2 regions of the Aliiglaciecola aliphaticivorans genome follow, and region 2 is predicted to be linked to the other one. Evidence: riboswitches for the same ligand, from Rfam matches in the RefSeq annotation. Region 2 holds a riboswitch; the other holds the start of a gene.
The links. Region 2 has a riboswitch for cobalamin ahead of ACYVIL_RS12935 (TonB-dependent receptor plug domain-containing protein). Riboswitches for the same ligand answer to the same signal wherever they lie in the genome.

Region 1: another riboswitch for cobalamin. It lies ahead of ACYVIL_RS08125 (ABC transporter ATP-binding protein); the one in region 2 lies ahead of ACYVIL_RS12935 (TonB-dependent receptor plug domain-containing protein).

The regions. Positions count from the first base shown of each region.
Region 1 covers NZ_BAAGTF010000014.1:111,363-126,978, reverse strand. The annotation lists gene nqrF (NADH:ubiquinone reductase (Na(+)-transporting) subunit F) at 1-489, opposite strand, end outside; gene nqrE (NADH:ubiquinone reductase (Na(+)-transporting) subunit E) at 516-1,124, opposite strand; gene ACYVIL_RS08165 (NADH:ubiquinone reductase (Na(+)-transporting) subunit D) at 1,128-1,760, opposite strand; gene ACYVIL_RS08160 (Na(+)-translocating NADH-quinone reductase subunit C) at 1,772-2,530, opposite strand; gene ACYVIL_RS08155 (NADH:ubiquinone reductase (Na(+)-transporting) subunit B) at 2,520-3,728, opposite strand; gene ACYVIL_RS08150 (Na(+)-translocating NADH-quinone reductase subunit A) at 3,732-5,072, opposite strand; gene fabV (enoyl-ACP reductase FabV) at 5,551-6,729, opposite strand; gene ACYVIL_RS08140 (TRAP transporter substrate-binding protein) at 6,895-7,986, opposite strand; gene ACYVIL_RS08135 (TRAP transporter large permease) at 8,006-9,364, opposite strand; gene ACYVIL_RS08130 (TRAP transporter small permease subunit) at 9,364-9,897, opposite strand; cobalamin riboswitch at 10,016-10,167, shown strand; gene ACYVIL_RS08125 (ABC transporter ATP-binding protein) at 10,341-11,159, shown strand; gene ACYVIL_RS08120 (FecCD family ABC transporter permease) at 11,152-12,180, shown strand; gene ACYVIL_RS08115 (cobalamin-binding protein) at 12,183-13,073, shown strand; gene ACYVIL_RS08110 (BolA family protein) at 13,153-13,476, opposite strand; gene ACYVIL_RS08105 (alpha-ketoglutarate-dependent dioxygenase AlkB family protein) at 13,626-14,237, opposite strand; gene ACYVIL_RS08100 (methyltransferase) at 14,263-15,402, shown strand; gene ACYVIL_RS08095 (peptidylprolyl isomerase) at 15,415-15,616, shown strand, end outside.
Region 2 covers NZ_BAAGTF010000022.1:2,107-17,722, forward strand. The annotation lists gene ppc (phosphoenolpyruvate carboxylase) at 1-682, opposite strand, end outside; gene ACYVIL_RS12915 (FKBP-type peptidyl-prolyl cis-trans isomerase) at 889-1,557, shown strand; gene ACYVIL_RS12920 (SulP family inorganic anion transporter) at 1,705-3,270, shown strand; gene ACYVIL_RS12925 (DsbA family protein) at 3,633-4,253, opposite strand; gene ACYVIL_RS12930 (thiol:disulfide interchange protein DsbA/DsbL) at 4,284-4,937, opposite strand; gene ACYVIL_RS12935 (TonB-dependent receptor plug domain-containing protein) at 5,084-6,946, opposite strand; cobalamin riboswitch at 7,017-7,243, opposite strand; gene ACYVIL_RS12940 (serine/threonine protein kinase) at 7,286-8,269, opposite strand; gene ccoG (cytochrome c oxidase accessory protein CcoG) at 8,266-9,699, opposite strand; gene rutR (HTH-type transcriptional regulator RutR) at 9,840-10,523, opposite strand; gene rutA (pyrimidine utilization protein A) at 10,891-11,988, shown strand; gene rutB (pyrimidine utilization protein B) at 11,988-12,713, shown strand; gene rutC (pyrimidine utilization protein C) at 12,771-13,160, shown strand; gene rutD (pyrimidine utilization protein D) at 13,256-14,044, shown strand; gene ACYVIL_RS12975 (malonic semialdehyde reductase) at 14,100-14,690, shown strand; gene ACYVIL_RS12980 (flavin reductase) at 14,742-15,269, shown strand; gene ACYVIL_RS12985 (hypothetical protein) at 15,487-15,616, shown strand, end outside.

The DNA of each region.
Region 1 (15,616 bases), on a different contig from region 2:
AGGTACACTTTCACCATCTGGCACTGCTAACTTAAGTTCTTTGATGAAGGTTGCTTTGTTATCGTTAGAAATAACTTCACAATCCCATTTCTTAATACCAAAGACTTCTTCTGGCAATTCAATATCCATGTCTTGCTTAATCGCAACCTGACAAGATAGACGGCAACCTTCTTTCGCTTCGCGCTTACTTATATGATCAAGTTCAGTAGGCAGAATTTCACCACCGCCCGATTTGATGTCAACCCGGCACTGACCACAAGAGCCACCGCCACCACAGGCAGACGATACAAAAATACCTGAATCAGCCAAAGCGCCTAATAGTTTTCCGCCAGGTGAAGCCGTAATGGCTTTATCTGGGTCACCATTAATTGTAATAGTCACGTCGCCTGATGGAACAAGCTTAGACTTTGCGAACATGATGATAAGTACGAGTGCCAAAACAATGGCAATAAACATACCTACACCAAGGTAAATTTCATTTGGATTCATTTACAAATACTCCTTAGTGTCTTCGCTTAAAGGGCTACGCCAGTGAACGACTGGAAACCTAATGCCATAAGACCTGCAATCATAAACACAGAGCCTAGTCCACGTATGCCTTCAGGCATATCAGCATATTTTAATTTTTCACGTACCGCTGCCAGTAGGGTAATAGCTATTGCCCAACCTGCACCACTACCAATACCGTAAACCACGCTTTCAGTGAAGTTGTATTCACGTTGCACGGCGAAAGCTACACCACCAAAGATGGCACAGTTAACGGTAATTAACGGTAAAAAGATACCTAGCGCGTTGTATAACGCTGGGAAAAACTTATCCAAACTCATTTCTAGAATCTGAACTAATGCTGCAATAACACCGATAAAGGTTAAGAAGTTTAAGAAACTCAAATCTGCATCAGGAAAACCTGCCCAAGCAAGTGCGCCAGGAGCAAGAATATTCACGTAAATAACTTGGTTAACGGGTACCGAAATACCGAGTACAACGATTACCGCAACACCAAGTCCCATAGCAGTTTTAACTTTTTTAGATACCGCTAAGAAAGTACACATACCTAAGAACAGGGACAATGCCATGTTTTCAATGAAGACAGACTTAACAAAAAGACTTAAATAATGTTCCATGTCTTACTCCTTAGGTTCGACTTGTTCAGGACGAATAGTTCGGATAAACCAAATCAAGCCACCAATTAAAATGAATGAACTGAAAGGTAAAATCAACAAACCGTTACCCTGATACCAACCATCGTTTTGAACCAATGGTAAAATCTCAAATCCGAGAATTGTACCGAAACCAAATAGTTCTTTAATGGTGCCAATAACGATGAGGACAAAAGAGTAACCCAAGCCATTGCCGATACCGTCAAGGAAACTCATAAAAGGTGGACTCTTCATGGCATAAGCCTCTGCCCGACCCATTACAATACAGTTGGTAATAATCAAACCAACGAATACGGATAACTCTTTAGCTATGTCGTATGCGACCGCTTTTAGAATTTGGTCAACAACAATTACCAAAGAGGCAATGATCGTCATTTGAATAATAATACGTACGCTAGAAGGGATCTGCTTACGAATTAGAGAGATAAATAAGTTAGAAAACGCCGTTACAGAAGTTAGAGCTAATGCCATAACCAACGCGGTTTCTAATTTAGTTGTAATCGCAAGTGCAGAACAAACACCTAACACTTGCAATGCGATGGGGTTGTTGTCCAGAATGGGTCCGAACAGCACCTTTTTCATTTCTTTAGTTTCAGCCATTGTGCTTCGCCCTATGATTTCCAAGTCTGATTTTTAAGGTAAGGTCCAAAACCATTCTCACCCAACCAATATGTCAATGTATTCTGCACACCATTACTGGTTAAGGTTGCACCTGATAGTGCATCAACCGCATAATCGTTATTCGACCCTGCGTTCTTCTTAACCTGAATTGCTACATCACCATCTTTAAACAATTTCTTGCCATCCCATTTCGCTTTCCAGCTCGGGTTTTGCACTTCACCGCCAAGTCCAGGGGTTTCTTTTTGCTGATAATAAACCAACTCACGAACGGTATTACCATCAGCATCAATTGCTAGGAAACCGTACATCAAATCCCATAATCCTGAACCGTGAACAGGTAAAACGATACGAGAGACTTCATTGCCTTCATTTTTGATCAGGTAAACACTTGCAACACTCGAGCGACGTTGAAAACCAACGTTGCTGTTCTCGACCTTAACGCTGTATTTGTCTTCTTTAGCCGCTTTATACATATCGAAGTCTTCTTCAACTTCTACATACTCACCGGTTTCTAAATCAACAAAACGTTCGGTTACGAACTTGTTAAAGGTACAAGGTACGTCACACTCAGCAGTGGTTTCTAGACCAGCGGCTTGTAATATATTGCTGCGCTTATCATTAGCAGCATTGGTTTGTTGCATTTCACGCAAGCCTACTGCTGCACCAGAAACGACAACAGAGCAAACCAAACATACGGCAACAACAACACCGATAGTTCCGCCTAAGGTTTCTTTTTTCTTATCCGACACGAGCAACCCTCCGCTTGATATTACTTTGAGCCACGAAATAATCGAATAGTGGCGCCCATAAATTTGCAAATAATATGGCTAGCATAACCCCTTCAGGGAAAGCAGGGTTGAGAACACGAATCATCACCGTCATAAACCCAATTAAGAAACCATATGCCCATTTAGCTTTGTTTGTGAAAGAGGCTGATACGGGATCGGTTGCCATGAAGAACATACCAAATGCCAAGCCACCTGTTACCATATGCCAATACCACGGCATAGCAAACATTGGGTTAGTACTGCTGTCGACAAAGTTTAACAAGGAAGCAAAGAATGCAACACCTAACAGCACACCCAAAACAATACGCCAAGAAGCGATGCGCATATATATAATGAAGAGTCCGCCAAGCATAATCGCAAGGGTAGATACCTCACCCACTGAACCTGGGATGTTTCCAAAGAAGGAATTCCACCACAGTTCCATATTGGTATAGTCCATTTCACCAGAAGCTGCTTTACTCAACCAAGTCGCGCCAGAATAGCCATCTGCAGCCACCCATATTTGGTCACCTGAGATTTGCCCTGGATAGGCAAAGTATAAGAAAGCACGTCCAGACAACGCTGGGTTAAGGAAGTTACGACCCGTTCCACCAAATACTTCTTTTGCAATCACAACACCGAAGGTGATACCTAAAGCAACTTGCCATAACGGAATAGTTGCAGGTAAGGTTAATGCAAAGAGTACTGATGTAACGAAGAAACCTTCGTTTATTTCGTGCTTACGCACTGAAGCGAAGAGTACTTCCCAAAAACCACCTACAACAAAGACGGTAGCGTAAATAGGAAGGAAGAAACAGGCGCCGTAAGACATCATGCCTAACCAGCCTGTGCCTTCAACACCAATTTGTCCACCTAGGGCGGTAAACAAGTTGGCCTGCCAAATGTCAGGCAAAGTGCCTGCGCCCATTATTAGAGCATCATGAGCTTGCGCACCTACATTATACATACCGTAAAACATAGCTGGAAACGTTGCCATCCACACCATGATCATGATGCGCTTAAGATCAATGCTGTCACGCACATGAGTGGATGCTTTATTTACTTTACCGGGTGTGTAAAAAATAGTTGCTGCAGCTTCGTAAAGCGCATAAAACTTTTCATATTTACCACCGGCTTCGAAATTCGGTTCTATTTTTTCTAAATAGGCTTTTAATCCCATGACTTAACCCTCTTTCTCAATGGTGGTGAGACAGTCACGTAGAATAGGTCCGTAGTTGTATTTACCCGGACAAACATACGTACACAACGCCAAATCTTCTTCGTCAAGTTCTAAGCAACCTAGTGTTTGTGCACTATCGGTATCGCCAGATATAATGTCACGAAGCAACAAAGTTGGTAAAATATCTAACGGCATAATGCGCTCATAGTTACCAATTGGCACCATAGAACGATCAGAACCGTTAGTAGACGTTGTCATATTAAATAGTTTTTTAGGTGACAAGTGTCCAAGATAAGCACGAGTAACAGAATGCATGTCACCGCCTGGCGCTAACCATCCTAAGAACTTTTTCTCATGACCTTCAGGTAATAATGAAATCTGGGTGTGATAACGCCCCAAGAAACCATGAACACCATGGGCATTTGTACCCATTAGCACTGAGCCTGAAATTACCCGAACATCATCGCCTTCAGTTTCACCTGCAGTTAATTGCGCAGTATCGGCACCAAGAATAGTGCTGAGCAAACGAGGATTCTTCGCAGCAGGGCCACCTAATGCAATAACACGCTGGTTATTTAACTCACCAGAGGTAAACAAGGCGCCGAACGCCATGACATCTTGATAGTTAATTGACCAAACTGTTTTATTCGCACCAACAGCATCTAAAAAGTGGATATGTGTGCCAGCTAAGCCTGCTGGATGAGGGCCTGCAAACTCTTCCACTTCAACCGTAGTTGAACCAGTAGGAATGTCAGCACCTGGAGCCTTACACACATAAACCGAACCTGTAGTAAGTTGCTTCAAAACAGCTAAACCGTTTTCAAAGTCAGCTTTACGCTGGGCAATCACCACTTGAGGATCGGCAGCCAATGGGTTGGTGTCCATAGCTGTGACAAAAATTGACTTTGGCTCACTACCCAGTGCCGGTACTTTGCTGTAAGGTCGTGTTTTTAAAGCAACCCACAAACCTGACTTAACCAAATTCTCTTCAACTTTTTCGCGAGGCATTGAACTCAATTGCCCTGCATCATATTTGTCGAAGATTTCATGTTCATCGCCAGCTAGTTCAATAACCACAGATTGCAAAACACGTTTTGCCCCGCGATTAACTTCAACTACCTTGCCCGCTGCTGGCGCAGTAAAGAGAACACCAGGATTCTTTTTATCTTCAAAAAGAGCCTGACCTTTCTTAACTACATCGTCTACCTGAACAAACATGGTAGGACGCATGCCAACATATTCTTCCCCCAATACAGCCACGCGTGTGATGCTTGGGCCGTTTTGAATTGTTTGGTTAGGTGCCCCCTTAATAGGAAGGTCTAACCCTTGCTTGATTTTTATCATATGCAACCGCAGTCTTGTAAAAATAAAATTAAAGTGAAAGAAATATCAATTTTGAATTCTACTTAGTAAATGCGAAAAATGACGACATCCGCAGTTTCGCTTGAAAACTCAAAGGTGATCTTACTTATCTACTATTTTTGTCTTTTGTTGAGTGTGAATCCTTAACCAGGTGAACACAGAATCACTTCTGTATTGGTCCACACCTCGCAAGAGAATGATTGAGCAAATGAGTTAATTATGAACTATTTAAAGAAACTCATGTCAGTAAACTCCGGAATTTTAGCATTAATCCACCGGTTTACGCTACGCAATTTACGGTTAAATAAGAATTTTCCGTATAATATTTAGGGTTTTTCTAAATATAGTGCATTTTATGAACAGCACTTAATTTTTTTAAGTATCCACCAAAAAGTTAAAAACCCTAACACGCAAAGGTAAATTAGGGTTCAAAGTCTAGTTTAAAAAAATCTAAAAACGTTTACCATTTAACTAGTGGATCGATATCCTGCTCGTAATCCACACCATCAATGTCAAAACCAAACAGCTTTAAGAACTCGTGGTGATAGCCAGCATAATCACTCAATTCATGAAAATTTTCTTGGGTAACTTGATCCCACAAACCTTTAATCACAGCCTGAGTGGCTTCATTAGTTTCTTTTCCGTCCATGCGAAGTCGATTAGCTTCGTCAGTTTCAGGAGACTCGACTAACAGTTTTTGCTGGAACAAACCGGTAATTTGTTCGATACAGCCTTCATGGGTACCTTCCTGTTTCATCACTTTGTAAATTAATGATATGTACAAAGGCATCACAGGGATTGCTGAGCTTGCTTGGGTTACTAGCGCCTTCAAGGAAGAAACGTAAGCCGAAACATTTTTGTCGCTATGTTGCTTTATAATTTCTCTTGCCGCGCGATCCAGGTCTTCTTTGGCTTTACCGATAGTAGCCTGACCATAGATTGGCCAAGTTAACTCTTTGCCAATATAGGTGTAAGCGGTAGTTTTGCAATTTTCTGCCAATAAATCAGCATCAGCTAACGCATTTAGCCAAAGCTCCCAATCTTCCCCCCCCATCACTTTAATAGTGTTGGCGATTTCGTCTTCATTCGCCGCTTCTAATTCCACTTCGTGGATCAGATCCTTATCGGTATCGTAGGTTTTGGTTTTATAATTTTGCCCCACAGGTTTAAGGGTAGACTTATACACTTCACCGGTTTCAGGATCGGTTCTGCGAGGAGATGCCAAACTATAAATAACTAAGTCAACCTTGCCCATATCAGCTTTAAGGGTTTCAATCACTTGTTGTTTGATTTCATTGGAGAACGCATCGCCATTAATGGTTTGAGCATAGACGCCAGCGTCTTTAGCTTGTTGATGAAATGCGGCCGTATTATACCAGCCTGCGGTGCCGGTTTTTCTCTCCGTTGGTGGCTTTTCAAAACACACACCAAGGGTATTTGCCCCATAGCCGAAAGTAGACACGATGCGAGATGCCAGACCGTAGCCTGTGGAACAACCTAAGACCAAAACGTTCTTAGGACCCTCGCCTAAATCTCCCTGACTTTTAACATATTCGATTTGTTCTTCAACACTCGCAGCACAACCAACGGGATGAGCGTTAGTGCAGATAAAGCCACGTACTTTAGGCTTAATTACCATAATCTATTTTCCTCAAAAATTTTCCGAACATTTCAAACAGCCGGTTAACTATCACAATCTATTCTCAAACGAGATTTTTAAAAGGCTCAAATATAGCTTTTACTCGATAATCTTCTATTGTAAGGGTCATTGCCACAACAACAAATCTGAACAGCTAATTTATTTTCATTCTTGTCGATTATTATAATATTCCATTTCAGAGATTTGATGATATTTAGAAACATCTTCTTGGAATTTTTGATATGAAGCGTAAATTTTAGCAAATGTTGGGTCCGCAGCAGACTGTTCTTGCATCACTTCAATGCTGGCAGCATGTAAAGCGGCAACCACATCCTTTGGCAAGGGGCGCATATCAACACCGTGAGTTTCCACTAGGGCTCCCACAGCATCATTATTGGCGGCGGTATATTCGTCCCACATATCTTGATTTACCGCTCTGGCAGCAACCTCAACTATCGCCTGCAAATCTTCAGGCAAGGATTCATAGGCCGTTTTATTGACGATAAATTCCAAACTCGCACCAGGCTCATGCCAACCGGTGTGATAGTAATACTTCGCCGCCTTGTATAGACCGAAAGACAAATCGTTGTAAGGGCCAACCCATTCGGTGGCGTCAATGGCACCAGATTGCAAAGCGGTAAACAACTCGCCCCCAGTCAAGGCAACGGGGATCCCACCAAGCTTTTTAAGGACTTCAGCCCCTAATCCAGGAATACGCATTTTGAGACCTTGCAAATCGTCAACGCTATTAATTTCTTTTTTAAACCATCCTGCACTTTGCACTCCGGTATTCCCGCCAGCAAAAGGAATTAAATTAAATGGAGCATAGAGTTCACGCCACATTTCTAAACCACCACCGTAGTGCAGCCAAGCGTTAAACTCAGTGGCATTCATACCAAAGGGAATAGCCGTAAAGATTTGCGCTGCGGGCGCTTTACCTTTCCAATAATAAGAACCGGAGTGACCCATTTCAGCAGCACCACTAGAGACAGTGTCGAACACTTCAAACCCAGGAACCATTTGACCTGCGCCGAAGACTTTGATCTTTAACCGTCCGTTAGACATACGTTCGACGTTTTCCGCAAACGTCTCAGGGGCGCGGCCTAAACCAGGAAAGTTTTTTGGCCAGGAAGTCACTAGTTTCCATTGATAACTCTGCTGTGATGCTGCGGCACCAGAATCGGATGATGACTTACCGCCGCAAGAGGTAAGTACAATGATGCTATAGAACAAGGATATAAACGTTAAGATTTTCATTTAATTAAATCCATTAGGGTCACAATATAGAAGGCAGCCACGTTACCAGATCCGGCCAAATAGCCAAGCCTATTAGTAAGAGCAATTGAATAATAATGAAGGGTATCACGCCTTTATATATTTGAGTGGTCTGAACATTTGCCGGTGCAACACCACGCAAATAAAACAACGCAAAGCCAAAGGGTGGCGTCAAAAATGACGTTTGCAGATTCACCGCAATCATTATCCCCAACCAAATTGGGTCTACCCCCATAGCCAGCAAAACAGGGGCAACTATGGGCACAACAACAAAGGTAATTTCAATAAAATCAAGAATGAAACCCAATAAAAAGATGACCACCATTACCACTAAAACAGCGCTAAAAGTACCGCCGGGAAGCTGTTCAAAAAAATGCTCAATCAGTTCTTCACCACCAAAGCCTCGAAATACCAAGGAAAATATAGAAGCGCCAATGAGAATTAAAAATATCATGGCAGTTACGCGGGTCGTACTTAACATGACTTCTCTTAATTTGTCCCAATCGACTTGCCTTTGCACCAATCCCAACACTAGGGCGCCAGCAGCGCCCACGCCTGCAGCCTCTGTGGGAGTAGCAAAGCCGCCTAAAATAGAGCCTAACACTACGAAGATAAGAATAAGTGGCGGTAACAAGGCCCCTGCTAAAGAAATGGAAGCCTGTGTTTCACGGTGCTTATCACCCATGGCTTTATCTATGTGTCGATTGGCAAATAACACCACATAAAGTAAGTACATTGCGACCAACATCATGCCTGGGACTAAAGCCCCAATAAACAAATCTCCCACAGATACAGACTCGGGTGAGAAAATCCCCATATTCAATTGTGCTTGTTGAAATGCACTTGATAACACGTCACCTAGCAACACCAACGCAATGGAAGGAGGGATGATTTGTCCTAGGGTGCCAGTTGCACAAATAGCGCCGGTGGCGAATGAGGGCGAATACCCTTGTTTTAACATAGTTGGCAACGACAATAATCCCATGGTAACCACGGTTGCACCGACGATACCCGTACTTGCTGCTAACAACATGCCAACCAAAACCACCGAGATCGCCAAGCCAGATTTTAACCGACCGAAGACCTGCGCCATGGCAACCAGTAAACTTTCAGCCACTTTTGACTTTTCTAACATAACGCCCATAAAGACAAACAGTGGCACAGCTATCAAGGTTTGATTAGTCACTATACCGTAAAGTCGACTAGGTACAGCATGGAGATAGGCCGTATCGAAAACCCCAAACAACGCCCCGATCCCAGCAAAAATTAAAGCCGTACCCGCCAAAGTGTATGCCACCGGATAACCCAGTAATAAGGTTAAACAAACAATTAAAAACATGACCAAAGAGAGGTATTCCATTACTTATCCTCACTAACCACGGTATGAGATTGATGTAACCAGACATGCATATTGCGGATCAGTTCTGAGACCCCTTGCAAAATCATCAGGGCAGCGAACAATAAAATGAAGGTTTTAAGTAAAAATACTGCGGGTAAGCCCCCTGCAGCCTGTGAGTCTTCCATAATAGCCCATGACGAAGCCACATAATCCCAACAGACAATAAAGATAAAAATGTTCACTGGTAGCATAAAAAATAAGGTACCAAAGGTATCGATTTTTGCTTTTTTAGTGCCATCGAATTTACTGTAAAAGATGTCGACTCTAACGTGCTCATTAACACGAAGTGTGTGGGCACTGCCCAACAAAAACACACAGGCATGTAGATACATCACCGATTCCTGCATCGCAATCCAGCCAATATCAAAGCCGTACCGTAGCACCACAATAAGCAGTGTAATGAGCGCCATAAACAACGTGAACCAGCTAACTAGTTTGCTTATATTATCGTTAAAAACGTCAATATTCCGCGAGAGTGCTGCGGCGTTAAACATTTCCATGCACCTATCTAATTATTCTATTTGTACGATATTACACGTTTTTTTAAGAAATAACGCTAGGGTGCAAGCGTAAAGATTGCTATATTTTGGCTATATATTAGATTCGGTTTTCCACTTTAATTAGACAAGGGGTAGTTTTGTTTCCTGTAGTCGAGTGGAAATAAAATGGGAATTTGGTGTGAATCCAAAACTGTACCCGCAACTGTAATTGGTGGCAATATTGCCAACCATAAGTCAGATACCAGCCTAATCTTAAATTATATTGTTTCTAGCGTGCGGGAATTCACGATTGGCTTGCGTAATCACTTCATTGCGACTTCCCTCCGATCAACAATGTTAAACACCAAATGTATAAATACGCTGTGTACCAGCATAAAAATAAAATAGTACGGTTAAATCAGTACTGATTCAGATGAATGGGAAAGTCCGTTACAGCCATGCTCAAACTACAGCACCTCGATTACAATATTGATGACACGCAGATACTCTCTGATATTCAGTTTCAGGCAGATGAAGGAGCTATCATTGCCGTGGTTGGCCCAAATGGTGCGGGTAAAACGACATTGCTAAAGTTAATATCTGGCCAATATCCCTCAAAACAGCAGGTGTTTTGGCGCTCGACCCCTGTTGAAAGTTTCACGGCAAATAGCCGAGCGAAACAAATTGCTGTTGTAAATCAGTTCAATAATAGTGTCTTTAACCTCAACCTTGAACAAATAGTTAGTATGGGCTTACTTCCCCACCAGTCCATATTTTCTAAAGTATCACCTGAACATAACCAAAAGGTTTCAACGGCAATTGCGCAAGTTGGTTTGACTGAAAAGCGCCATCGATTATTTAGTTCTCTCTCTGGTGGGGAACAGCAGCGAGGGCAAATAGCCAGAGCCTTAGTGCAAGGAGCGGGATTATTCGTTTTAGATGAGCCAATAAATCATCTAGATGTGTTTTACGAGCATCAAATATTATCTTTATTACGCAAAATAGCGAAACATAACAAGGTAACAATAATAATGAGCTTACATGATTTAAATCATGCTGCGGATTATTGCGATAAAGTTTGCTTACTTACCCAAGGACAGATGTTAGCCTTCGGGCCGCCAAAAGCGGTATTCACCGAAGAACGACTGCAACACGTTTTCAAAACCCCATGCCAGATTATCGAAAAGCCCACTAATAACAAAATAAGAATCGAGTTCTGCCCGCCTGAAATTGATGGCTTGGATAAAAACATCGAAATAGGTACAGCCGATGTCTAAGGAGAAATGGGCGGCACTGGTCTGCATTAGTTTTCTGAGTATATTTTGTGGATTATTTTTTGGTGCGGCAGAGTTAGATTTGCGCACCGTATTAGCTTGCATGGCGAACAACTGTGAAGGGAGTATTGACGAGGTTATTTTCTGGCAAGTTCGCTTACCTCGCGTTTTGGTGGGATTTTTAGTGGGAGCAGGATTAGCTGTAGCAGGGGCGACTTTGCAAAATGTCTATCGGAATCCATTAGCCGACCCATATTTGTTCGGGGTAGTATCTGGGGCGGGATTAGGTGCAAGCATTGCTACTTTACTATTTAACGGCAGCTTAGCTTCATTCTCTCCAGCTTTTGCATTCTTGGCACAAATCCCCTTTACCTATGCACTCCCCTTAGCAGCGTTTTTAGGGGCATTTTTAGCCGTTACTATTGTACAAATTTTATCTCGAAAGCTATTTGGAAATCGTACAGAGCACTTGTTGTTAGCAGGTGTAGCCGTGTCATTTATGTTAAGTGCACTGAGTCATTTTTTATTGTTTATGGCAGAACCTTTTGCTGCTAATAAAGTGATTTTTTGGTTACTTGGAAGCTTAGCTAATTCACAAATGTGGTTCGTTTGGATCATGCTTCCAATGGTTTCTATCAGTGTCATACTGCTTTGGCTTTTTGGCCGTCATATGGATGCAATGTTATTAGGTGATGAAAATGCCCAAACTTTGGGGATAAAAGTTGATTCGTTGCGTTTACTGGTATTAGTCATTTGCGCGGCGCTAACATCGTGCATAGTCGCATATTGTGGTGGCATTGGCTTTGTGGGGTTGATGATCCCGCATATCGTCAGAGGTTGGTTTGGGGTGACAAGTAGAAATTTAATAGTGGGTTGTGTGTTAATTGGCGGTAGCTTTTTAATTTGGATTGATGTTGTTGCCAGGGTGATAGTCGAAAATCAAGAAATCCCCATTGGCATAATTACTTCAGCAATCGGCAGCCTATTTTTCTTATTTGCCCTACAAAAAAACCAAGGACGTTAATGATGCCTACTCTCAAAAATATGCTGGTCTATTGGCTGTGGGGATTTGCTGTTCTAGTATTCTCATGCGCCAATTGCGCAGCCGCACAGGCCACTGAAAAAGTAAAACAAACCGATAAACAAAAACTAAAAATCATCGCCTTAGCTCCCCATATTGTGGAACTGTTGTTTGATATTGGAGCCGGTGAACAAATCATCGCCACAGGTTCATACGCAGATTACCCGGAACAAGCCAAAACATTGCCACGTGTGGGTGATCATAGTCGATTACAAATCGAAAAAATTCTGCAGTTAAACCCCGACCTTGTAGTAGCCTGGAAAAGTGGAAATCCGTTGGAAGACCTAGCTCGATTGGAGCAATTTGGCATCCTAGTGGTTTATTCTGACCCAAAAAAGTTAGAGGATATTGCTCAAGAGTTGTTGTTATTCGGTGATCTCACCGGAAGGCACCCCCTTGCACAGCATCGCGCCGACACATACCTAGCCCAACTGACAAACTTACGGCACCAATTTGCCAATCAAACACCAGTTGACGTATTTTTCGAAATTTGGCCAGCGCCGCTGCAAACCATTGCCGGTAACGCATGGCCCCAACAGCATTTAGACATTTGTGGAGCAAAGAACATTTTTGCTGGGTTAGATAACGACTATCCGTCAGTGTCACTTGAGCAAGTCATTAGCAAATCACCTCAAGCCATTATTCAACCTAAATCGACTAAGCAGTTAGCCAGCAGGCTTTATGATTGGCAGAAATTTACGTTTTTACCCGCGGTTCAGCACAATCTTATTTTTCAACCTGACGCAGATAAATTATTTCGGATGACCACTCGAGTATTGAGCGAAGTGCAAACCTTGTGCGAGCAAATTCAACGAGCCAGACATGTGTATCAGTAGCAATAGTCGTTCACATATATGGCTAAAAACAAGTATTAGAGTGCCTCAAAAAAAGTGGCACTCTTTGCTGCAGTCAGTATTAGGATACGGCCTGCTTCATCCCACCTAAACAATTAGGAGAGTCTGGTGAGTTACCGTACAAGTTTTGCCACTCTTCTCCGGTGTAAGTATGTAATGCAAGGGCGTGGATCTGCTCAGCTAACTCTTCTTTAAGTACCGCGTTGACCGCTCTATGACGATTGATTAAACGCTTACCCGCAAACTCTGGGGTGACAAGAACCACTTTAAAGTGAGTCTCGGACCCTTTGGGCACGTTATGCATAAAACTTTCGTTGATCACTTCCAAATGCGCCGGATTGAAATGCGATAGCAACTTCTTTTCAATATTATTTTGGATATTCATTGTGTGGTTCCTTTGTGTGTCCCATTATAAATTTAGCCTGTTCGGCGAAATTTAAAAAACTATTTTTTGCAATTTTTAACTAAGTGGTTGAGTCAGTTAGATATAATTTCCGGTAAAGGATAATGCTGTTTTTATAACGTCTTGTTCGGTTAAAATATTTGCCGAAAGGTGAGATTTATGCGTCCCCCTAGTGACTGGCTTCGCTTAGGCAGACTGTGCTGCCAAAATTTTTGGGTATTTCCTGCCATTATTAAGAGACTGCCATTTTGCAGTGGCAGTCTTACCTTTTGACCGGTATGTATATGTTTAAAATCAAAATCGCGAGTTTGGCCTAAGGTTAATGAAGCAATGATAGGTTGGTATCCTAGCTCAGGTTCGTTGTCGCCATGCCAGCCCATACTGTCTTGGCCATTTCGGTACCAATTCGCTAAAACTGAATTGAATTTGGTTTTGCAAACTTGTTCTAAGGTAAGTTTCAATTGTGCTAACTCTTTGATCCAAGGATTAGGTTGCATGCTCAATCCTGAATATTGGTAGTTGGCCTCTTTATCCCCATACCAAGCCTGAAAACGTGGAATTTTTACTTTGCGACCGTAAACTTGAATTGAATCTTGCTGCCAAGCTAATTTGCTTTGTAATTTCTGATACAATTCAGTGGCGGTGCCTGAGTCCAAAAAATCTGCCTGATAATGCACATCTGCGTCTTGCATTGGCATTTGGCTTAGGCCTGTTTGGTGGGATGAAAATAAATCCTGTTGCATATAACTTACGTGAATCCTGCTAAAAATGAATACTAGCTTTAATTTTTTAGAAAAGTCTCTGGAATTATACCGCTATCCAAAGCGATTTACCCACCCGAGTTGGCAAGCATGGGATGCAGCAGATGAGTTACTGCTCACCCATATCCAACAAACCCAAGAAAATATACATCAAGCTCGCATAGTCATTCTTAACGACGATTTTGGCGCATTGAGCTGTTGGTTAAATCAGGCCGATATTCACCATGTAAGTGATTCTCTCGTTTCTCAAAAGGCATGTAAACAAAATATCAAGCTTAATCAATTAGACAACTCTCAAATCACTTATATCGACAGTCTAACCCCTATGCCTCAAGCCCCAGACTGGGTGGTCATAAAAATCCCGAAAACCTTAGCTCTGTTGGAACACCAGTTAATTCAATTGCAAGGGGTGGTATCTGCGAAGACTAAAATAGTGGCAGGCGCTAAAGTGAAAATGATTCAAAAATCCACGTTAGCCCTATTTGAAAAATATCTCGGCACAACCCATACATCCTTAGCCAAGAAAAAGGCGCGGTTAATTTTTTGTGAACCAGACCTGCCACTGCAACAGCAACCATCTCCCTACCCAACGGTTTGGGAAATGCAACAAGAACCCTTTAGCATTAGCAATCATGCCAATGTATTTGCTCGCCAGCAAATTGATATAGGCGCACGCTTGTTAATCGATAACTTACCCGATTGTAGGGCCAAAACCGTGGTGGATTTAGGCTGTGGTAACGGTGTATTAGGCTTGTGTATTCTAAAACGTTATGAGGATGCTCAGGTTATTTTTATGGACGAATCCCACATGGCGGTGGCTTCTGCAAAACTGAATGTACAAAATAATTTACCCGATCAAATGGACCGCGCGCGTTTTATTGTCAGCAATTGTCTGGAAGAATTGGAAAACCATCAACAAATTGATAAGGTAATTTGTAATCCTCCATTCCACCAGCTGAATACCATTACCGATCATATAGCGACTCAGATGTTTGAAGATGCACATTTAAAATTAAAAAAAGGTGGGGAATTGCGGATAATCGGCAATCGACATTTAGAATACCCACAAAAGTTAAAACGCTTATTTGGTGGTTATAATGTGATTTCTAGTGACAAAAAATTTAGTATTTTATCTTCGTTGAAGTAGAGAGTATTTATCATGAAAAAGGCTTTATTCACCCTCACACTTATCTTTGTTACTTTTTTGTCCCATGGCAAACCTAAAGACGATGGTTCGCAAATTCAACCCGATAATTACTATCCAAGAGTCATGATGCATACCACCATGGGCGACTTTGTTGTTGAACTTGATAGATCGAGAGCCCCTATCACAGTGAATAACTTTTTACGCTATGTGGATA
Region 2 (15,616 bases):
CGAATTTGTTATTTACCTTTTTATCTAAAGTACGGATAAATGCAGGAACGGCATCCCATAATGAGTTTTCGATGACCGAGAACCCCCAGCGAGCTTCATCCACTGGAGTCGGGCGCACAGAACGTATTTCTTCAGTATGCCAAGCTTGACTAATTAAGTCGGCAATGCGGGTTTCTATTTCGCCACGTTCGTCGTCTGAAAGCATGCTTTGATGCATTTCACGTAAGCAACGAGCCAGTTCACCGTGTTTATGAATTAAGGTACGACGGGTCACTTCTGTTGGGTGAGCGGTAAGTACTAAGTCAATTTTAAGCTGCTCGAAAGCATCCGCAAAATCTTTCTGATCGATTTTAGCGTCATCTAAATGTTCAAACAACTTTTCCACAGGGTCATCTGTTATGGAAATGCTATTGAATTCCTGTTCGGCAATATTGGCTAAATTTAGGAATTGTGAAAATGCTCTTCCTACTGTCAGAAGATCCTCATTGTTAAGTTCAGCAAATAGATCTTTTAACTGCTGAGTTGAATCGGTATCGCCTAAGTGAGACTTACGTCCTCCGATACGCACTGACTCTATTCGTTCAAGCCACTCTTCACCAAGCTGAGCTTTAATTGTGTCTCCGAGAGTCGAACCTAGAAATCGTACTGATTCCTTTAATTGAACTGCTAGTTGCTCTTTCACATATCCTCCAAACTGAATATACAAATTAGAATTTATTATTTATTAAATATGTTTTAGTTCGGGTACAAAGTTAAAACTTTCTTATATATTTAGGCCGTTTGAATAAGTTTTTATGGTTATTTTGATGCTTATTTTACGACTTTTATTATTTTACTCTTTTTGTATCTAACCAATTAGTTTTTGGGGTACAAGGCAACACCTTAATTATGTTATCATCGCCGTTTTATCTTTTCCCAATCAAAACAGGATATAACGTGACAGAAAAATATAACAGTGTTGAGCTTCAAGCAAGTTATGGTATTGGTTACCAAATGGGCGAACAATTGGCTTCTAATCCATTTGAAGGTCTTGACATCGAAGCAGTTAAAACTGGCTTAGAAGACGCTTTTGCTAAACAAGCACCCCAAGTTGACAATCAGACCTTGGGTGCTGCATTCAACGAAATTCACCAACGCATGCAAGCTGCTAAAGCTGAACAGCATAAAGGTGCTATCGAAGAAGGTGCCGCATACTTAGCTGAAAATGCTAAGCGTGCAGAAATTACGGTCACTCCTTCAGGCTTACAATATGAAGTATTGACTGCCGGTGAAGGTGAAAAACCTGCTGCGACTTCTAAAGTACGTACACATTACCACGGTACTTTAATTAACGGTAATGTATTTGATAGTTCATACGAGCGTGGAGAACCTGCTGAGTTCCCAGTAAACGGAGTTATCAAAGGATGGACAGAAGCATTACAAATGATGCCTGTTGGTTCTAAATGGCGTCTACACGTACCACACGACTTAGCTTATGGTGAGCAAGGTGCAGGTGGTGCAATTGGTCCTTTCAGTACGTTAGTATTTGATGTGGAACTATTAGATATCGTTGCTTAGTAATAGCAAATATCCATTGAAAAGGTCGGATTTATCCGGCCTTTTTTTGTGTTTTTTAACAAACCGTTAAAAGACCTAAACACACTTAGCTGCTAAAATGTACGATCAAACAACTAAATTAATAAAATAACAAACTTGGGGTAGTAAATGATTGACCTGATAACCAACCGTGACAGTAACGTCAAAAATGACGTGCTATCAGGAATAACTGTTGCCTTGGCATTGGTTCCTGAAGCGGTTGCCTTTGCCTTTGTCGCCGGCGTTGAGCCTATGGTGGGTCTCTATGCCGCTTTTATGATGGGCTTAATAACATCTGCAATTGGTGGTAGACCTGGAATGATTTCTGGTGCTACGGGCGCAATGGCCGTGGTCATGGTCGCGTTAGTTGCTGAGCATGATATTCAATACTTATTTGCCGCAGTCATTCTGGCCGGGATTTTGCAAATTCTCGCAGGTGTTTTCAGGTTAGGGAAATTTATACGTTTGGTGCCTTACCCAGTCATGCTGGGCTTTGTAAATGGCTTAGCAATCGTAATATTTCTTGCCCAATTAGGCCAATTCAAAGTAGTTAATGAGCTTGGCGTTCAGGAGTGGATGCAAGGCAGCATGCTGTATTGGATGTTGGGTTTAGTGGCATTAACTATGGCTATTATTTACTTTTTACCTAAGCTAACCACTGCTGTTCCGGCTTCACTTGTCGCCATTGTGACTGTTACCTTGTTAGTTCATGGTTTAGATTTAGAAGCGCGCACTGTCATTGATTTTGTGAGAGGCATGTTACCTGAAGATCAAAAAGCGACGGCTACCTTAGCAGGTGAATTACCCAGCTTCACTGTGCCTATGGTGCCGTTGAACATGGAAACCCTGTATATCATTTTACCTACCTCCGTCATTTTATGTTTGGTGGGGCTGATAGAATCACTCCTTACTTTGTCGTTAATAGATGAAATGACAGATACCCGAGGCCGTGGTAACAAAGAATGTGTTGGTCAAGGCGTTGCCAATACTGTTAATGGCTTCTTCGGTGGTATGGGGGGCTGTGCGATGATAGGTCAAAGCATGATTAACATTAACTCAGGTGGTCGTGGACGCTTATCAGGTATTACCGCTGCTTTAGTGTTACTTGGTTTTATTCTTTTTGCCGCACCGTTAATCGAAATGATCCCCTTAGCCGCATTAGTGGGTGTTATGTTTATTGTTGTAATTGGCACCTTTGAGTGGGCTTCATTCCGCATCGTGCGTGGGGTAAACAAAGAAGACGCATTTGTGTTGTTTTTGGTTACGGGTATTACCGTTGCTGCCGACTTAGCCATTGCGGTCGTTGTTGGTGTAATTGTTTCAGCGTTGGTTTTTGCCTGGAAACACGCAACTCATATTAGCGCGAAAACTCATACAGATGAAGATGGTTGGAAGGTTTACGATCTTGAAGGGCCGTTGTTCTTTGGTTCGGTTTTACATTTTAGAGATTTATTTGACCCTCAGAATGATCCGCAGGATGTAGTAATTGATTTCCGTGATTCACGAATCTGGGATTCTTCAGGTTTGGATGCCATTGATGGTTTGGCAGATAAGTACAAAGTCCAGGGTAAAAAATTGCATATTCGTCACATTAGCCCCGAATGCAGTAATTTGCTAACCAAGGCACAAGATTACGTGGAAATGAACGTGAATGAAGACCCACGTTATCGCATCGCATCCGACAAATTAGGTTAAAAAATTAATAGGGGATTTCCCTAAAGCAGTATCCTATCAGAAGGCCGGTAATTAATATCGGCCTTTTTTATGACGACAGATTCAGTTTATTTAGCCGTGGAAGGTTGAAACCGCACCTGTGACATTGTCGCGGGGCTAAAGCACCCTCCTACAGGGTGGAAATTTGTAGCAGGGTCTTTAGGCCATATCGCGGGGCTAACGCACCCGCCTACAGGGGGAAGTTTGTAGCAGGGTCTTTAGGCCATATCGCGGGGCTAAAGCGCCCGCCTACAGGTAAAATTTTGTCATCACCTGTAGCATGGTCTTTAGACCATGGGGGGCAAATGTCCCTTGCGGGGCTAATCGCCCCCTTAACAGACAAACTATTTTTGCGTCGTTAACCAAATAACTAATTCAACAAACTCATCTGGCGTCATTTTTGCGCCAAAGATTGCCTTATACTTGTCGTTCACGATAAAGGTTGGAACACTGCGTACGCCTTGGGTTAACTTATCGTTTTTGCGCACAGCGCCGCGTATGCCATAGCTATTGGCTAACTTCTTCAACTTAGCACTATCACCACCTGCTTGTGTATAAACCTGCAAAATATCATCCATGGACGCAATGCTTTTGCGCTCTTTATGAATCGCGGTAAATAGTGCTGTGTTAAATTTATCTGCTTGCCCCAGTTGTCGTGCAGCTAACATCGCTTTGGTCGCTGCAACCTGAGTCTCTTGAGTTGCGCCTCCCATAAAGTTCACATGGGCTTTGGTAAATGTCACATCACTGGGTAATTTACCTTTAAGCTCTTTTGCAATGCTTTCAAACGTAAAACAGTGTGGACACCAAAATGAAAACACTTCGCGAACCTGTTTAGTTTGGCTTGGTACCTCTTTCAACACTGTGTAGTGTTCACCTTCTTCCCATTTGGATTGTGCCATAGCAAGAGCTGGAACTGCGCATACAAACGCTATTAAAAGATTGCGCGTCAATTTGAAAATCATAAAAATAAAATCCTGTAAAAAGTAATGTTATTAATCTTGTTTAGATAACCAAACAACCAATTCTGCAATATCGTCTCTGGTCATACCTTCAGCGACTTGGGCTTGATATTTCCCATTAACAATAAAGTTAGGGACACCACTTAAATGTTCACGATAGGTTTCAATAGTTTGATTATTTTGTTTGAGTAGGTTATTAATTTGAAAGCTCGACTCCATTTTATCAAACTCATCACTGTCGATCCCTTTGGCTAGGAAAATGTTTCTTAATTCTGGAATACCAGTGATCAGTTGACGTTGTAAATGAATATAACTAAAGATAGCGCTATTCATTTCTTCTTCCTTATCCATCGTTCTGCCAATCAGAAGGGCTTTAGTCGCCGCATCTTGAACTTGTGGACTGGTAAAACGCATAAAATTCACATGCACTTTTTTGAATGTGACATCTTTATCTATTTTAAGTTTTATCTGTTCAACAATGGGTTCGAAGTTATAACAGTGTGGACACCAAAAAGAAAAGAATTCTAGTACTTCGGGTTGTTCTGATGCCGTGTCGCTAATGATTTGATAGTGGGTACCTTCTTTCCATTTAGAAGGCGGTGCCGATTGTTCTGATGAGCTCTCCTTAGAGCATGCTTGTAGTGATAAAAGTAAAAATAGCGCTAATACAGTTGATAGCTTTTTCATATCAATCAATTCCTTCAAAAATTTGCTAAAGGTTATCATAGCTAGTAAAAGATTAGGTATAGTTAATCAGTCAGATGAATACAATCTGCAGATGAAATGCATAAAAAAACCGCTTTAAGAAGCGGTTTTTATAAATCTAGGCTTTTCTACAAGGTAATGGTGGTGGATACAAAAAAGTTTTGTCCGGCAGTATTAAAGCCATTTACCTCCTGATAATCTTCATCAAAAAGATTATTTACACCGGCTTTAATACTAACTGATTCAACGATTTGCCAACGGGCACTTAAGTTTGTTACTTGGTAGTCTTCAATCTCAGCACCCGCTATGTCTACAGCGTTTCGAACACTTCTATAGGTAAGCTCTGCTGACACTTTATCGTCTAACCAGCCGTGTCTAATACCTAAGTTGAACTTGTTTCTAGGTCTTCTCAAACGGGCTTCACCAGAACTATCTTCCGCATCGTTATAGGTGTAATTAGCCCATAATCTTAAGCCGTTAGCAAATACTTGCTCAACACGGGTTTCAATTCCCTTAGATTTACTTTTTCCACTGGATTGCAAGTAGCCCTGGTAAGATGCCAAATCGAAAACGATTTCATTTTCTATGTACTGTTTGAAAAAGACCATTTCCGCGTTCAATCCATTTTTTGTATCGATAACAACGCCTAGGTCGAGGCCTTCACTATTTTCTTCGGCCAATTGTAAACCGGCAGCCTCACCGTATGCATAAGGGCCGTCGTTATAACTTTGCTCATAAATACTTGGCGCGCGGAAACCCGTTCCATAGGTCGTTTTAAACTTTACGTCAGCAAAATCAAAGGGCAGGACTTTGACTGCACCTAAGCGCACACTATTGTGTTTTCCAAAGGTGTCATTATCGTCGAATCGATAACCAAGGTTAAAGGCGAGTTGATTGTCGAACTGGCCTAACCATTCAACGAATAGGGATTTTTGATCTCGACTTAAATCACTGTTTTCGATTTCTTGAGTTTCTTTTTCAAGGCCAAATACCAAATCATGCTGTTGCCAGTTCAGGCTACCTAGATATTCAAACTTGTCGATGCTACCTGAATTGCTAAACCCGTACTCGCCATTATTGAAAAAATCCCTGTCAACATCCGTTTTGTTATAGGCAAGTTGATGTTGGCTGTGACTTCCCTGATAACTTAACGCGCCACGAACGGTTTGCTGTTCGGCTTCAGTGGTACAAGAATTGATGAGTGCGAAAGTGGCATTATCGTAGCAACCGTCGTATTGATTTTCGGCATCGACATTACGAAACACTACAGAAGCAGCGATATTTTCAGTTAATGCTAATTGTCCTTTAAAATGCACTGTTTGGTTGTCATAAGCATCTTTTTCGCCGCTATCATCAGAGGTTTTAGCATTAAAACCGTCACTTTCCACCTTTGATGCGGACAAAAAGAATGACCCTGAGTTGTTTCCTGCGGCAATATCCGCATTAAATATTTGGGTATCAAATGAGCCTGCCGCTAGGGTGCCACTGGCCTCAAAACCTTTTACCGGCTGCTTGCTGTATAGACTTATAATACCGCCAGCATCAGCGCCATAAGACAAGCCTTGGGTGCCTCTTAAAATTTCAATTCGAGATAACTGATTAATTAATACATCATCAAAAATCGGCGCGACTTGTGGCGATGAGGTATCACTTAGTTCAACATCATCAATATATAATTTGGTTCTGAATGCTTCTTCACCACGAATTCTGACAGCGGTACTTTTACCTAAACCGCCTGAATTTGACACGCCAACACTTGGGGTTTGACGCAAAATTTCAGTGACATTGATTGCGGTTTGCATTTCAATGTCATTTTCATCTAACACAGAAACACTGGTAGCGAGTCGATTAGTTGGTAATTGAATTCGGCTAGAAACAACGGTCATCTTTTCAATGTCTTGTTGTTCTTGCGAGTTTGATTGAGCATAGAGATTGGAAGATGCTAGTGCCAAGCTAACGCTTAACCCTATAAGAGTCGTTTTATTTTGCATTTTGTTAAGCCTTGTTAAGTACTCCGCCCGAGTACTAGATCATATGAGTGACAGTTCGTGGTTTTAATCACGAACCTATGCTTCTCAGGCCGGTATCCGGGCTCACAAGTGCCTAATAAAGACTTGATTAATACCTTCCCATTCTTTCAAACAGTGGTGACTTATTAATCAACTATACCTTTGGGTATCACTTGTTTACCGTTGCGGGGGCAGCGTCAGCATAAATCAGATAAAGATCTGATTGCACTGTCTTCCCGTTTAACCACCTATGGTGGCACCTAAGAGGTGTGCATTATATCCATCTGTTCTTAAAAAAATAGGTCTTTATTTTTTCTGTTATTAAAATAACGTCAAACTGGGCTCTTGAAGGGCGGAATATTGTTCTTTTAAGGCCAATATTTGTTGTTCCCAATATTTAGCGTCGGCAAACCATGGGAACGCTTGAGGAAATGCGGGATCTTGCCAACGACGGGATAACCACGCCATGTAGTGAACCATACGCATTGCCCGCAAAGGTTCAATTAAGCTAAGTTGTGCGCTGTCGAATTGGGAAAATTCTTCATAGGCTTCAACTAGTGTGTCCATTTGTATTCGTTGCTGGTAAGTGTCACCAGATAACATCATCCATAAGTCCTGAATAGCTGGACCCATTCTGCAATCATCCAAATCTACGAAGGTTGGACCATCTCGCCATAAAATATTGCCCGGATGACAGTCACCGTGAAGACGTATGCTAGTGTTAGGTTTATATAAGCTTGCTGCTAACCCGCTTACTTGTTCTAAAATGGTGAAAAATGCGGTGTGTAAACTGCTCGGAATGAGTTCCGTTTTATGCAAGGTTGCTACCGCATCAAGCAAATGCTCCTGCACACTGAAGGTCGGACGATATGCAAATGAATGACCTTTTGATACTTGATGAATGCGACCGATAAAGCGTCCCATCCATTCCAGTTGGTCAAGATTATCCACTTCGAATTGTCGACCACCCACAGATGGGAAAATGGCAAAATGAAACCCCTGATAACTGTGCAAGGATGAGTCGTCTGTGCGCAAGGGTGCTACCACCGGGATTTCATGGTCATTTAGTTCTTGGGCAAAGTCGTGTTCTTCTTGAATCTGTTCGCGACTCCAACGCTGAGGGCGATAAAACTTGGCTACATAGCGTTGTTTATCGTCGCAAACAAATTGATAAACCCTATTTTCATAACTGTTTAACGCCAGTAATCCTGAGTCTACTAAATAGCCTTTGGACTCAATAGCATCCAAAATTGTATCAGGGCCCAGTTGCGCGAAATCAAATGTTGTATCAATTGAGTCACTCATCGATAGATAAACTTACTGGTTTCACTCATTTCAATGGGGGTGTCATGGCCATCGATAGACGTGACTTTAAATTTAAACTCAATGACTGTTTCATCTAATGCATAAGGGTCAATGGCAATGCTAATTGGTAAGTTTAATACTTCACCGCCTGCAACTGTTACTTGTTCTGGACCTATATATTTATTACCTTCTAAACCGACTACATCAATTTTATAAGTGTGTTGAGTTTGAGATTTGTTTAATACTTTTAAGGTGTAGACATTTTCGATTAATCCCTCATTGGTCTCTCTAAACAACGAATTGCGATCTCGAATAATGTCGACTTCCAATGGTACTCGAGCGATAATCTCGTAGGCTAAAAGAGACGTCATAATTAATAGTACGACGGCGTATCCAATCAATTTGGGACGGAATATCTTAGTTTTACCGCCGGCCAATTCATGTTCCGATGTAAAACTAATTAACCCCTTGGGATAATTCATTTTCTCCATTACCCCATTACATGCATCAACACAGGCACCACAGTTAATGCATTCATATTGAAGACCATTGCGAATATCGATGCCTGTGGGGCATACCTGAACACACAAGTTACAATCGATGCAGTCACCAATGCCTTTTTGTTTGATTTCTTCGTAACTGGTTTTCCGTGAACGGGGTCCGCGTTTTTCTCCCCGGCTAGGGTTATAAGCAACGGTAAAAGTATCTTTATCAAACATGGCAGATTGAAATCTGGCATAAGGACAAATGTGAGTACACATGATTTCTCGCATCCAGCCAGCATTCCCATAGGTACAAACCGTAAAAAAGATAACTGAAAACCCCGCCCAAAAACTGACATTGAAGGTGAAAAAGTCCATAAACAATTGGTTTATTGGGGTGAAATAACCTACAAAACTAAGAGCTGTCAGCAACGCCACTGTTATCCAAGCAAAGTGTTTTAACGATTTGCGCCAAAACTTGTCGAAATCCATTTTTCGTTGGTCAAGTCTAATGCGCTTGTTTCTAGCTCCTTCTATTTTTTCTTCAAACCAAATATAAATAAATGTCCAAGTGGTTTGCGGGCACATAAATCCGCACCAAACTCGGCCAGCAAAGGTGGTGACAAAGAACAGCGCGAAGGCGCTAATAATCAGAATCCAGGCGAGTAGGGTTAAATCCTGTGGCCAAAGGGTGAGGCCAAATATATTGAAGCGCTGGGCTCCAATATCAAATAGAACCGCTTGATTTGAATTGTATTGAATCCAAGGGATGACTGCAAAAATACCTAGAAAAATTAAGCCGAAGAAGCGTCGAAAAGTCTCTAACGTCCCCTCAACTGCGCGGACATAAATTCGACTTCGTGGTGTATAAGCATTTTCATGCTTACTGGCTTCTGGTTGGTGAACTTTTACGGCGGTGACATCTTTGATTGGAATGCGTTCACTCATTCATTTATCCTTTACGGGACTGCTAAAAATTACAATTAAATCGAAATTTTTATAAGTTAACAAATTATCTCCCTATTATCGCACAGACTGTTCGCTTATTGTTAATCTGGATCAATGAATTAACTGGTTTTTTTAGCGTTTCAGCTATGTTGGGGCCTAACACCGTTAAGAATAATTGTCTGAATGCTATGTAATGTCGCGGCAAAAAATTCAGGATCGTCTAAACTTTGTCCAGTAACGGCCTCCACTTGGACACGAAAATCTGCATAATGTTGGGTTGTGGCCCAAATGCTAAAAATTAAATGGTAGGGATCAATAGGCGCTAACTTTCCGGCTTTAATCCAATCTGAAATGACTTGAACTTTTGCTTCGACAATTGCTCGTAATGGTGATTCCAATTGATTAAACAAAAGTGGCGCACCTTGCACTACTTCCATACAAAATAAACGGGACTCTTTAGGGTTGTCACGGGATAACGCTAATTTTACTTCTATATAATTTGCAATGGCCTCTATGGGATCTTGCTCTGAATTAAATCCTTTAAGTGGCACTAACCATACATCCAATAACTGCTGTATCACTTCAACGTAAAGCAGCTCTTTACTGGCAAAATAATACAGTAAGTTGGTTTTTGATACCTTGGCTAAATCAGCGATTTGTTCAACACTGGTGCCGTGAACCCCGTTGCTAGAAAATAAATCTAGCGCCGCTTGCATAATAATTTTACGCTTATTACGTTTTGCTTCAATACGTTTACTTTGCGTTTTAGAGCTTGATTCGCGTGTCGATTTTTTTAATGATTTTTTTGCTGGAGTAGAACTCATCTGACTATGGATATCCTATTTTAATGTTTCCCTGTCCACTATGTTTTAACCAAGATTTTGTTATTAAGCAAACCTAACTGATTTTAAACTTAAATAAATAACCCAACAAGGTGCTGCATCATTTGTGCGCAAATTGCACAAACCTAGTGCCTCAATGTAGACCAAGTGGTCCATATTTTTTGATGGGTTTGCAGTAACTATTTGTTATTTATGCTTTATATTTGGTTGGCGCACTTTGTGCTTTTCAGTTAGTGCTATCAATAAACTTCGGTATCTCAAACCCCCGCTGTTGCTAAATGCTGTTGACTAAACAAAATGTCTAAGGGGGTGGCTGCTCGTTATCTAATGAACAATAAGTGAGGCAACAATGGAAGTAGGTGTATTTATCCCAATTGGGAATAATGGTTGGTTAATTTCAAGTACGTCACCCCAGTACAAGCCTAGTTTTGATCTGAATAAAGATGTTGTTGTTAAAGCTGAACATTATGGTTTGGACTTTGCGCTTTCGATGATCAAATTGCGAGGATTTGGCGGCAAAACCGAGTTTTGGGATTACAACCTCGAATCCTTTACGCTAATGGCGGGCTTGGCCGCGGTGACAGAAAAAATCAAATTATACGCGACCGCCGCTACCTTGGTTATGCCGCCTGCCATTGTTGCAAGAATGGCTACAACCATAGATTCTATTTCACACGGTCGTTTTGGGATCAACTTAATAACCGGTTGGCAAAGACCTGAATATTCGCAAATGGGAATGTGGCCTGGGGATCAGTTTTTCTCTAATCGTTATGAGTATCTTGCGGAATACATCAAAGTCTGTAAAGAACTATGGGAAACCGGTAAGAGTGATTTCAAAGGCGAACATTTTCAAATGGATGATTGCAGGATGCTGCCAAAACCTGAAAAAAACATCCCAATTATTTGTGCTGGTCAAAGTGCCGCAGGAATGGCGTTTTCTGCGCAACATGCCGATTACAACTTCTGTTTCGGAAAAGGTTTAAACACGCCAACTGCCTTTGCGTCTACTGCTGAAAGATTGCAGGATGCGGCCCAAAAAGTGGGTCGGAATGTAGGCTCGGTGGTCTTAATCATGGTGATCGCCGCAGATACCGATGAAAACGCCATGGCAAAGTGGCAATTATATAAAGATGGCAAAGACCAAAGTGCGTTGGACTGGATGACGACTCAAGGCGCTGCGGACAAAAAGTCAGGTAAAGACACTAACATTCGTGATATGACAGATCCCACTTCTGCGGTTAATTTGAATATGGGCACCTTGGTTGGTTCATTTGCTTCGGTGGCCGCAATGTTGGATGAAATTGACACCGTCCCCGGTTGCGAAGGCGTGCTCCTCACCTTCGATGATTTTATTCAAGGAATGGATGATTTTGGTCAAAAAATACAACCATTAATGAAATCTCGCCAACATATTCTTACTGCCCAACCTCAAGCTAAGGAAGCCTGATGCTGAATAACGGTGAATTGAATATTGCTGGGCTTCGCAACGCAGATAAAAGTAATGAAGTCATTTTGTCGGCGCAACCAGAGCCTCTGGCAATGGATATTAAACAAACAGCGCTTATCGTGGTCGATATGCAAAACGCTTATGCCAGCAAAGACGGCTATTTAGATAAAGCGGGTTTTGATATATCGAGTACCGGTCCAGTGATTGCTAATATCACTAAAGCCATAGCCGCAGCGAGAAAAGCAGGCATAACCGTGGTGTTTTTCCAAAATGGATGGGATGCAGAATATGCTGAAGCGGGCGGACCAGGTTCACCCAATTGGTACAAGTCTAATGCGCTTAAAACAATGCGCAAGCAACCTGAACTAAAAGGCACTTTGTTGGCAAAAGGATCATGGGACTATCAGTTGATTGATGAGCTCAGTCCAAAACCAGGTGACATAGTTATTCCTAAAACCCGCTACAGTGGCTTTTTCAATACAAATTTAGACAGCATGCTGCGCAGTCGCGGTATTCGTAATTTAGTCTTCACCGGCATAGCAACCAATGTATGTGTGGAATCTACCTTAAGGGATGGTTTTTTCTTGGAGTATTTTGGAGTGGTGTTAGCGGATGCAACCCATCAAGCCGGCCCCGATATGATTCAAGAGTCAGCCCTATACAACATTTCTACATTTTTTGGTTGGGTGTCAACAGTCGAAGATTTTTGCAAAGTCGTTGCCTAATGATGGCAAAACACGCTAACTCAACTTTCCTAAACCCTAAAACATAGGTAATTAAGTATGACTAAAAAATCAATTATACCAGCAGGAACAGGCAAGCCATTAGCACCTTATGTGCCTGGCTCAATGGCTGATAATATTTTGTATGTTTCAGGTACTTTGGCCTTTGATAAAGACAACAATGTGGTACACGTTGGTGATGCCGAAGCGCAAACTCGTCATGTATTGGAGAGTATCAAAGGTGTCGTTGAGGCTGCTGGTGGAACTATGGACGATATCACCTTCAATACTATTCTACTTCGTGATTGGGAAGACTATGCTGCTATCAACCAAGTTTATGCAGAGTATTTTGCTGGCGAAAAACCCGCTCGGTATTGTATTCAATGTGGTTTAGTGAAACCAGACGCACTGGTTGAGATTGCCAGTGTTGCGCACATAGACCAAGGATAATAAATATATGCATTTAATTGCATGGTGTTGTTCTAAGCAATGCTTTTCATTTGAGTGCATGCATTTTAACCAACTTAAATGAATAAGTGAGCAACATGTTTTACGAAGTAGTTGGTTTGCAAGATAGTACTGCGCCCACCGTGGTTTTAAGTTCGGGATTGGGTGGCTCTGGGCGTTTTTGGGAAACACTAATACCAGTTTTAGAATCCACATGGCGGATAATTGTTTATGATCATAATGGAACAGGAAGAAGTCCAGCGAGTTTACCTAACGACTATTCGATAAAATCGATGAGCAAAGAATTACTCGCATTATTAAACGATATCCAAATACAACAATGTCATTTCGTTGGCCATGCATTGGGCGGTTTGGTGGGGTTAGAAATTGCCCTGCAACGTCCAGAGATCCTTCAATCTTTGGTACTCATTAACGCCTGGAGTAGCCCAAACCCACACACCCTTCGTTGTTTTAATATTCGCAAGGCACTATTACATAATTGTTCAGCCGAAGTGTACTTGCAGATGCAGGCACTTATGCTCTATCCGCCGGATTGGATTGCGGAAAATGTCGAATTACTCAACCTCGAAGAACAACATATGTTGAAAAGCTTTCCCGATAAACAAAATTTGCTGGCCCGAATCTCCGCATTGAGCCAGTTTGATATCGATGGGCAACTCAATGCAATCACTACCAATACCCTAATAATTGCCAATAAAGACGATGCCTTAGTACCATGGCAACGTTCTGCTATCTTGGCAAATGGGATTGGCAATTCAAAACTACACATTTTTGAATATGGCGGGCATGCGTGTACAGTAACCATAACTGATGAATTTAATCAGCTTTTACTTGAACATCTTAATCACTTTTTAAAGGGTCATTGAATCAACGCCTAATTTCAGGTGACTCTGACATAACTCGGTTTGGAATTTATAAATTATGACAACACAATTAGATAATGCGGCATTAGCGCAATTATTCACTCAAGCTCATACTCACACTAGCTGGCAGGATCGAAGCATACCCAAAGAATTGCTATTGCAGTTGTATGACTTGGTTAAATTGGGGCCAACATCCGCTAATTGCTGTCCGGCTCGTTTTGTTTTTATCAGTTCAGATGAGGGCAGGGAGAAGCTAAAACCAGCTTTATCTAATGGCAATATAGAGCAAACTATGAGTGCGCCTTGTACCGTGATTGTTGCATACGATAGTGAATTTTATGAGCAATTACCGACTCTGTTTCCCTACGCGGATGCCCGCAGTTGGTTTACTTCCAGTCCGGATGCAGCCTACGAAACTGCCATGCGTAATAGCTCTCTACAAGGCGCTTATTTAATTAGCGCTGCCAGAGCTCTAGGGCTAGACACTGGCGCAATGTCAGGGTTTAATCCCGAGTTGCTTAATCAAACCTTCTTTGAAAACAGCACGTGGAAAGTTAATTTTTTGATTAACTTAGGTTACGGTGATGGCATCAAAGTGCATAAGCGACTTCCTCGTTTGGCCTTTGATGAAGCCTGTGAAATTGTATAGCCCTTTGGCTTTACTCTGCTGTTAAAGGCGAATGTAATTAGGAGTGGTCCAGTGGAACCAGATATAAAAAAATCATCCTCACAATCTAATGGGATGCCTTGCATAACACCAGAGTGTTTTCGAGATAGCATGGCAAGTTTAGCCGGTGCCGTTAATATCGTCACTACCTCTGGTGATACTGGTGATGTGGGGTTTACTGCAACTGCGGTATGCAGTGTAAGTGATAATCCGGCGACCTTATTGGTCTGTTTAAATAGAAGTGCTTCGGTACACAGTGCGTTCGTTGACAGTCCTTATTTAGCGATAAATACACTTACCGAAGGCCATGAACCATTGTCGAATGTATTTGGTGGTAAAGCTGCAATGGCAGATCGTTTTGCAATAGGGAAGTGGGAAAGATTGAAAACCGGGTCGCCAGTGCTAGCAGACGCTGCTGTCGCCTTTGATTGTAAAATCACGCATATTCAAAGTGTTGCTACTCACGATGTTATCTTTTGTGAGGTCGTCGCAGTGAAGCAAAGAGAACAAGCTGGCGCTTTAGTTTATTTCCAACGGGGATATCACCATTTGCGTGATTGAATTTTACTGTCAGCATAGAGGCTTTTTCGCCTACAGCTTTTATAAAACAATTATCTGGTTATTAAATTGAGCTAAGTATTTGTTTATATGGGTATTGATTAACAGACTCTTGTATAAGCATGGATAATACCTGAGTCTTTAAAAGCTAGACTAGTTAGTCTAAGTTAGACTTCCGTTTTGGCTCTGGGCATTTTTTGTCCTGTTTAGATGTGAAACTATGTTTAGGTATTTAATTATTTTAGCGGAAATAGTGATCTTAGTCATGGCGCTGCGCTCGCCATTTGCTCAGTATTTGCTAGCGGATATTCAAAATAGCTTAACCCAATTCATGACTGATATATCCATGA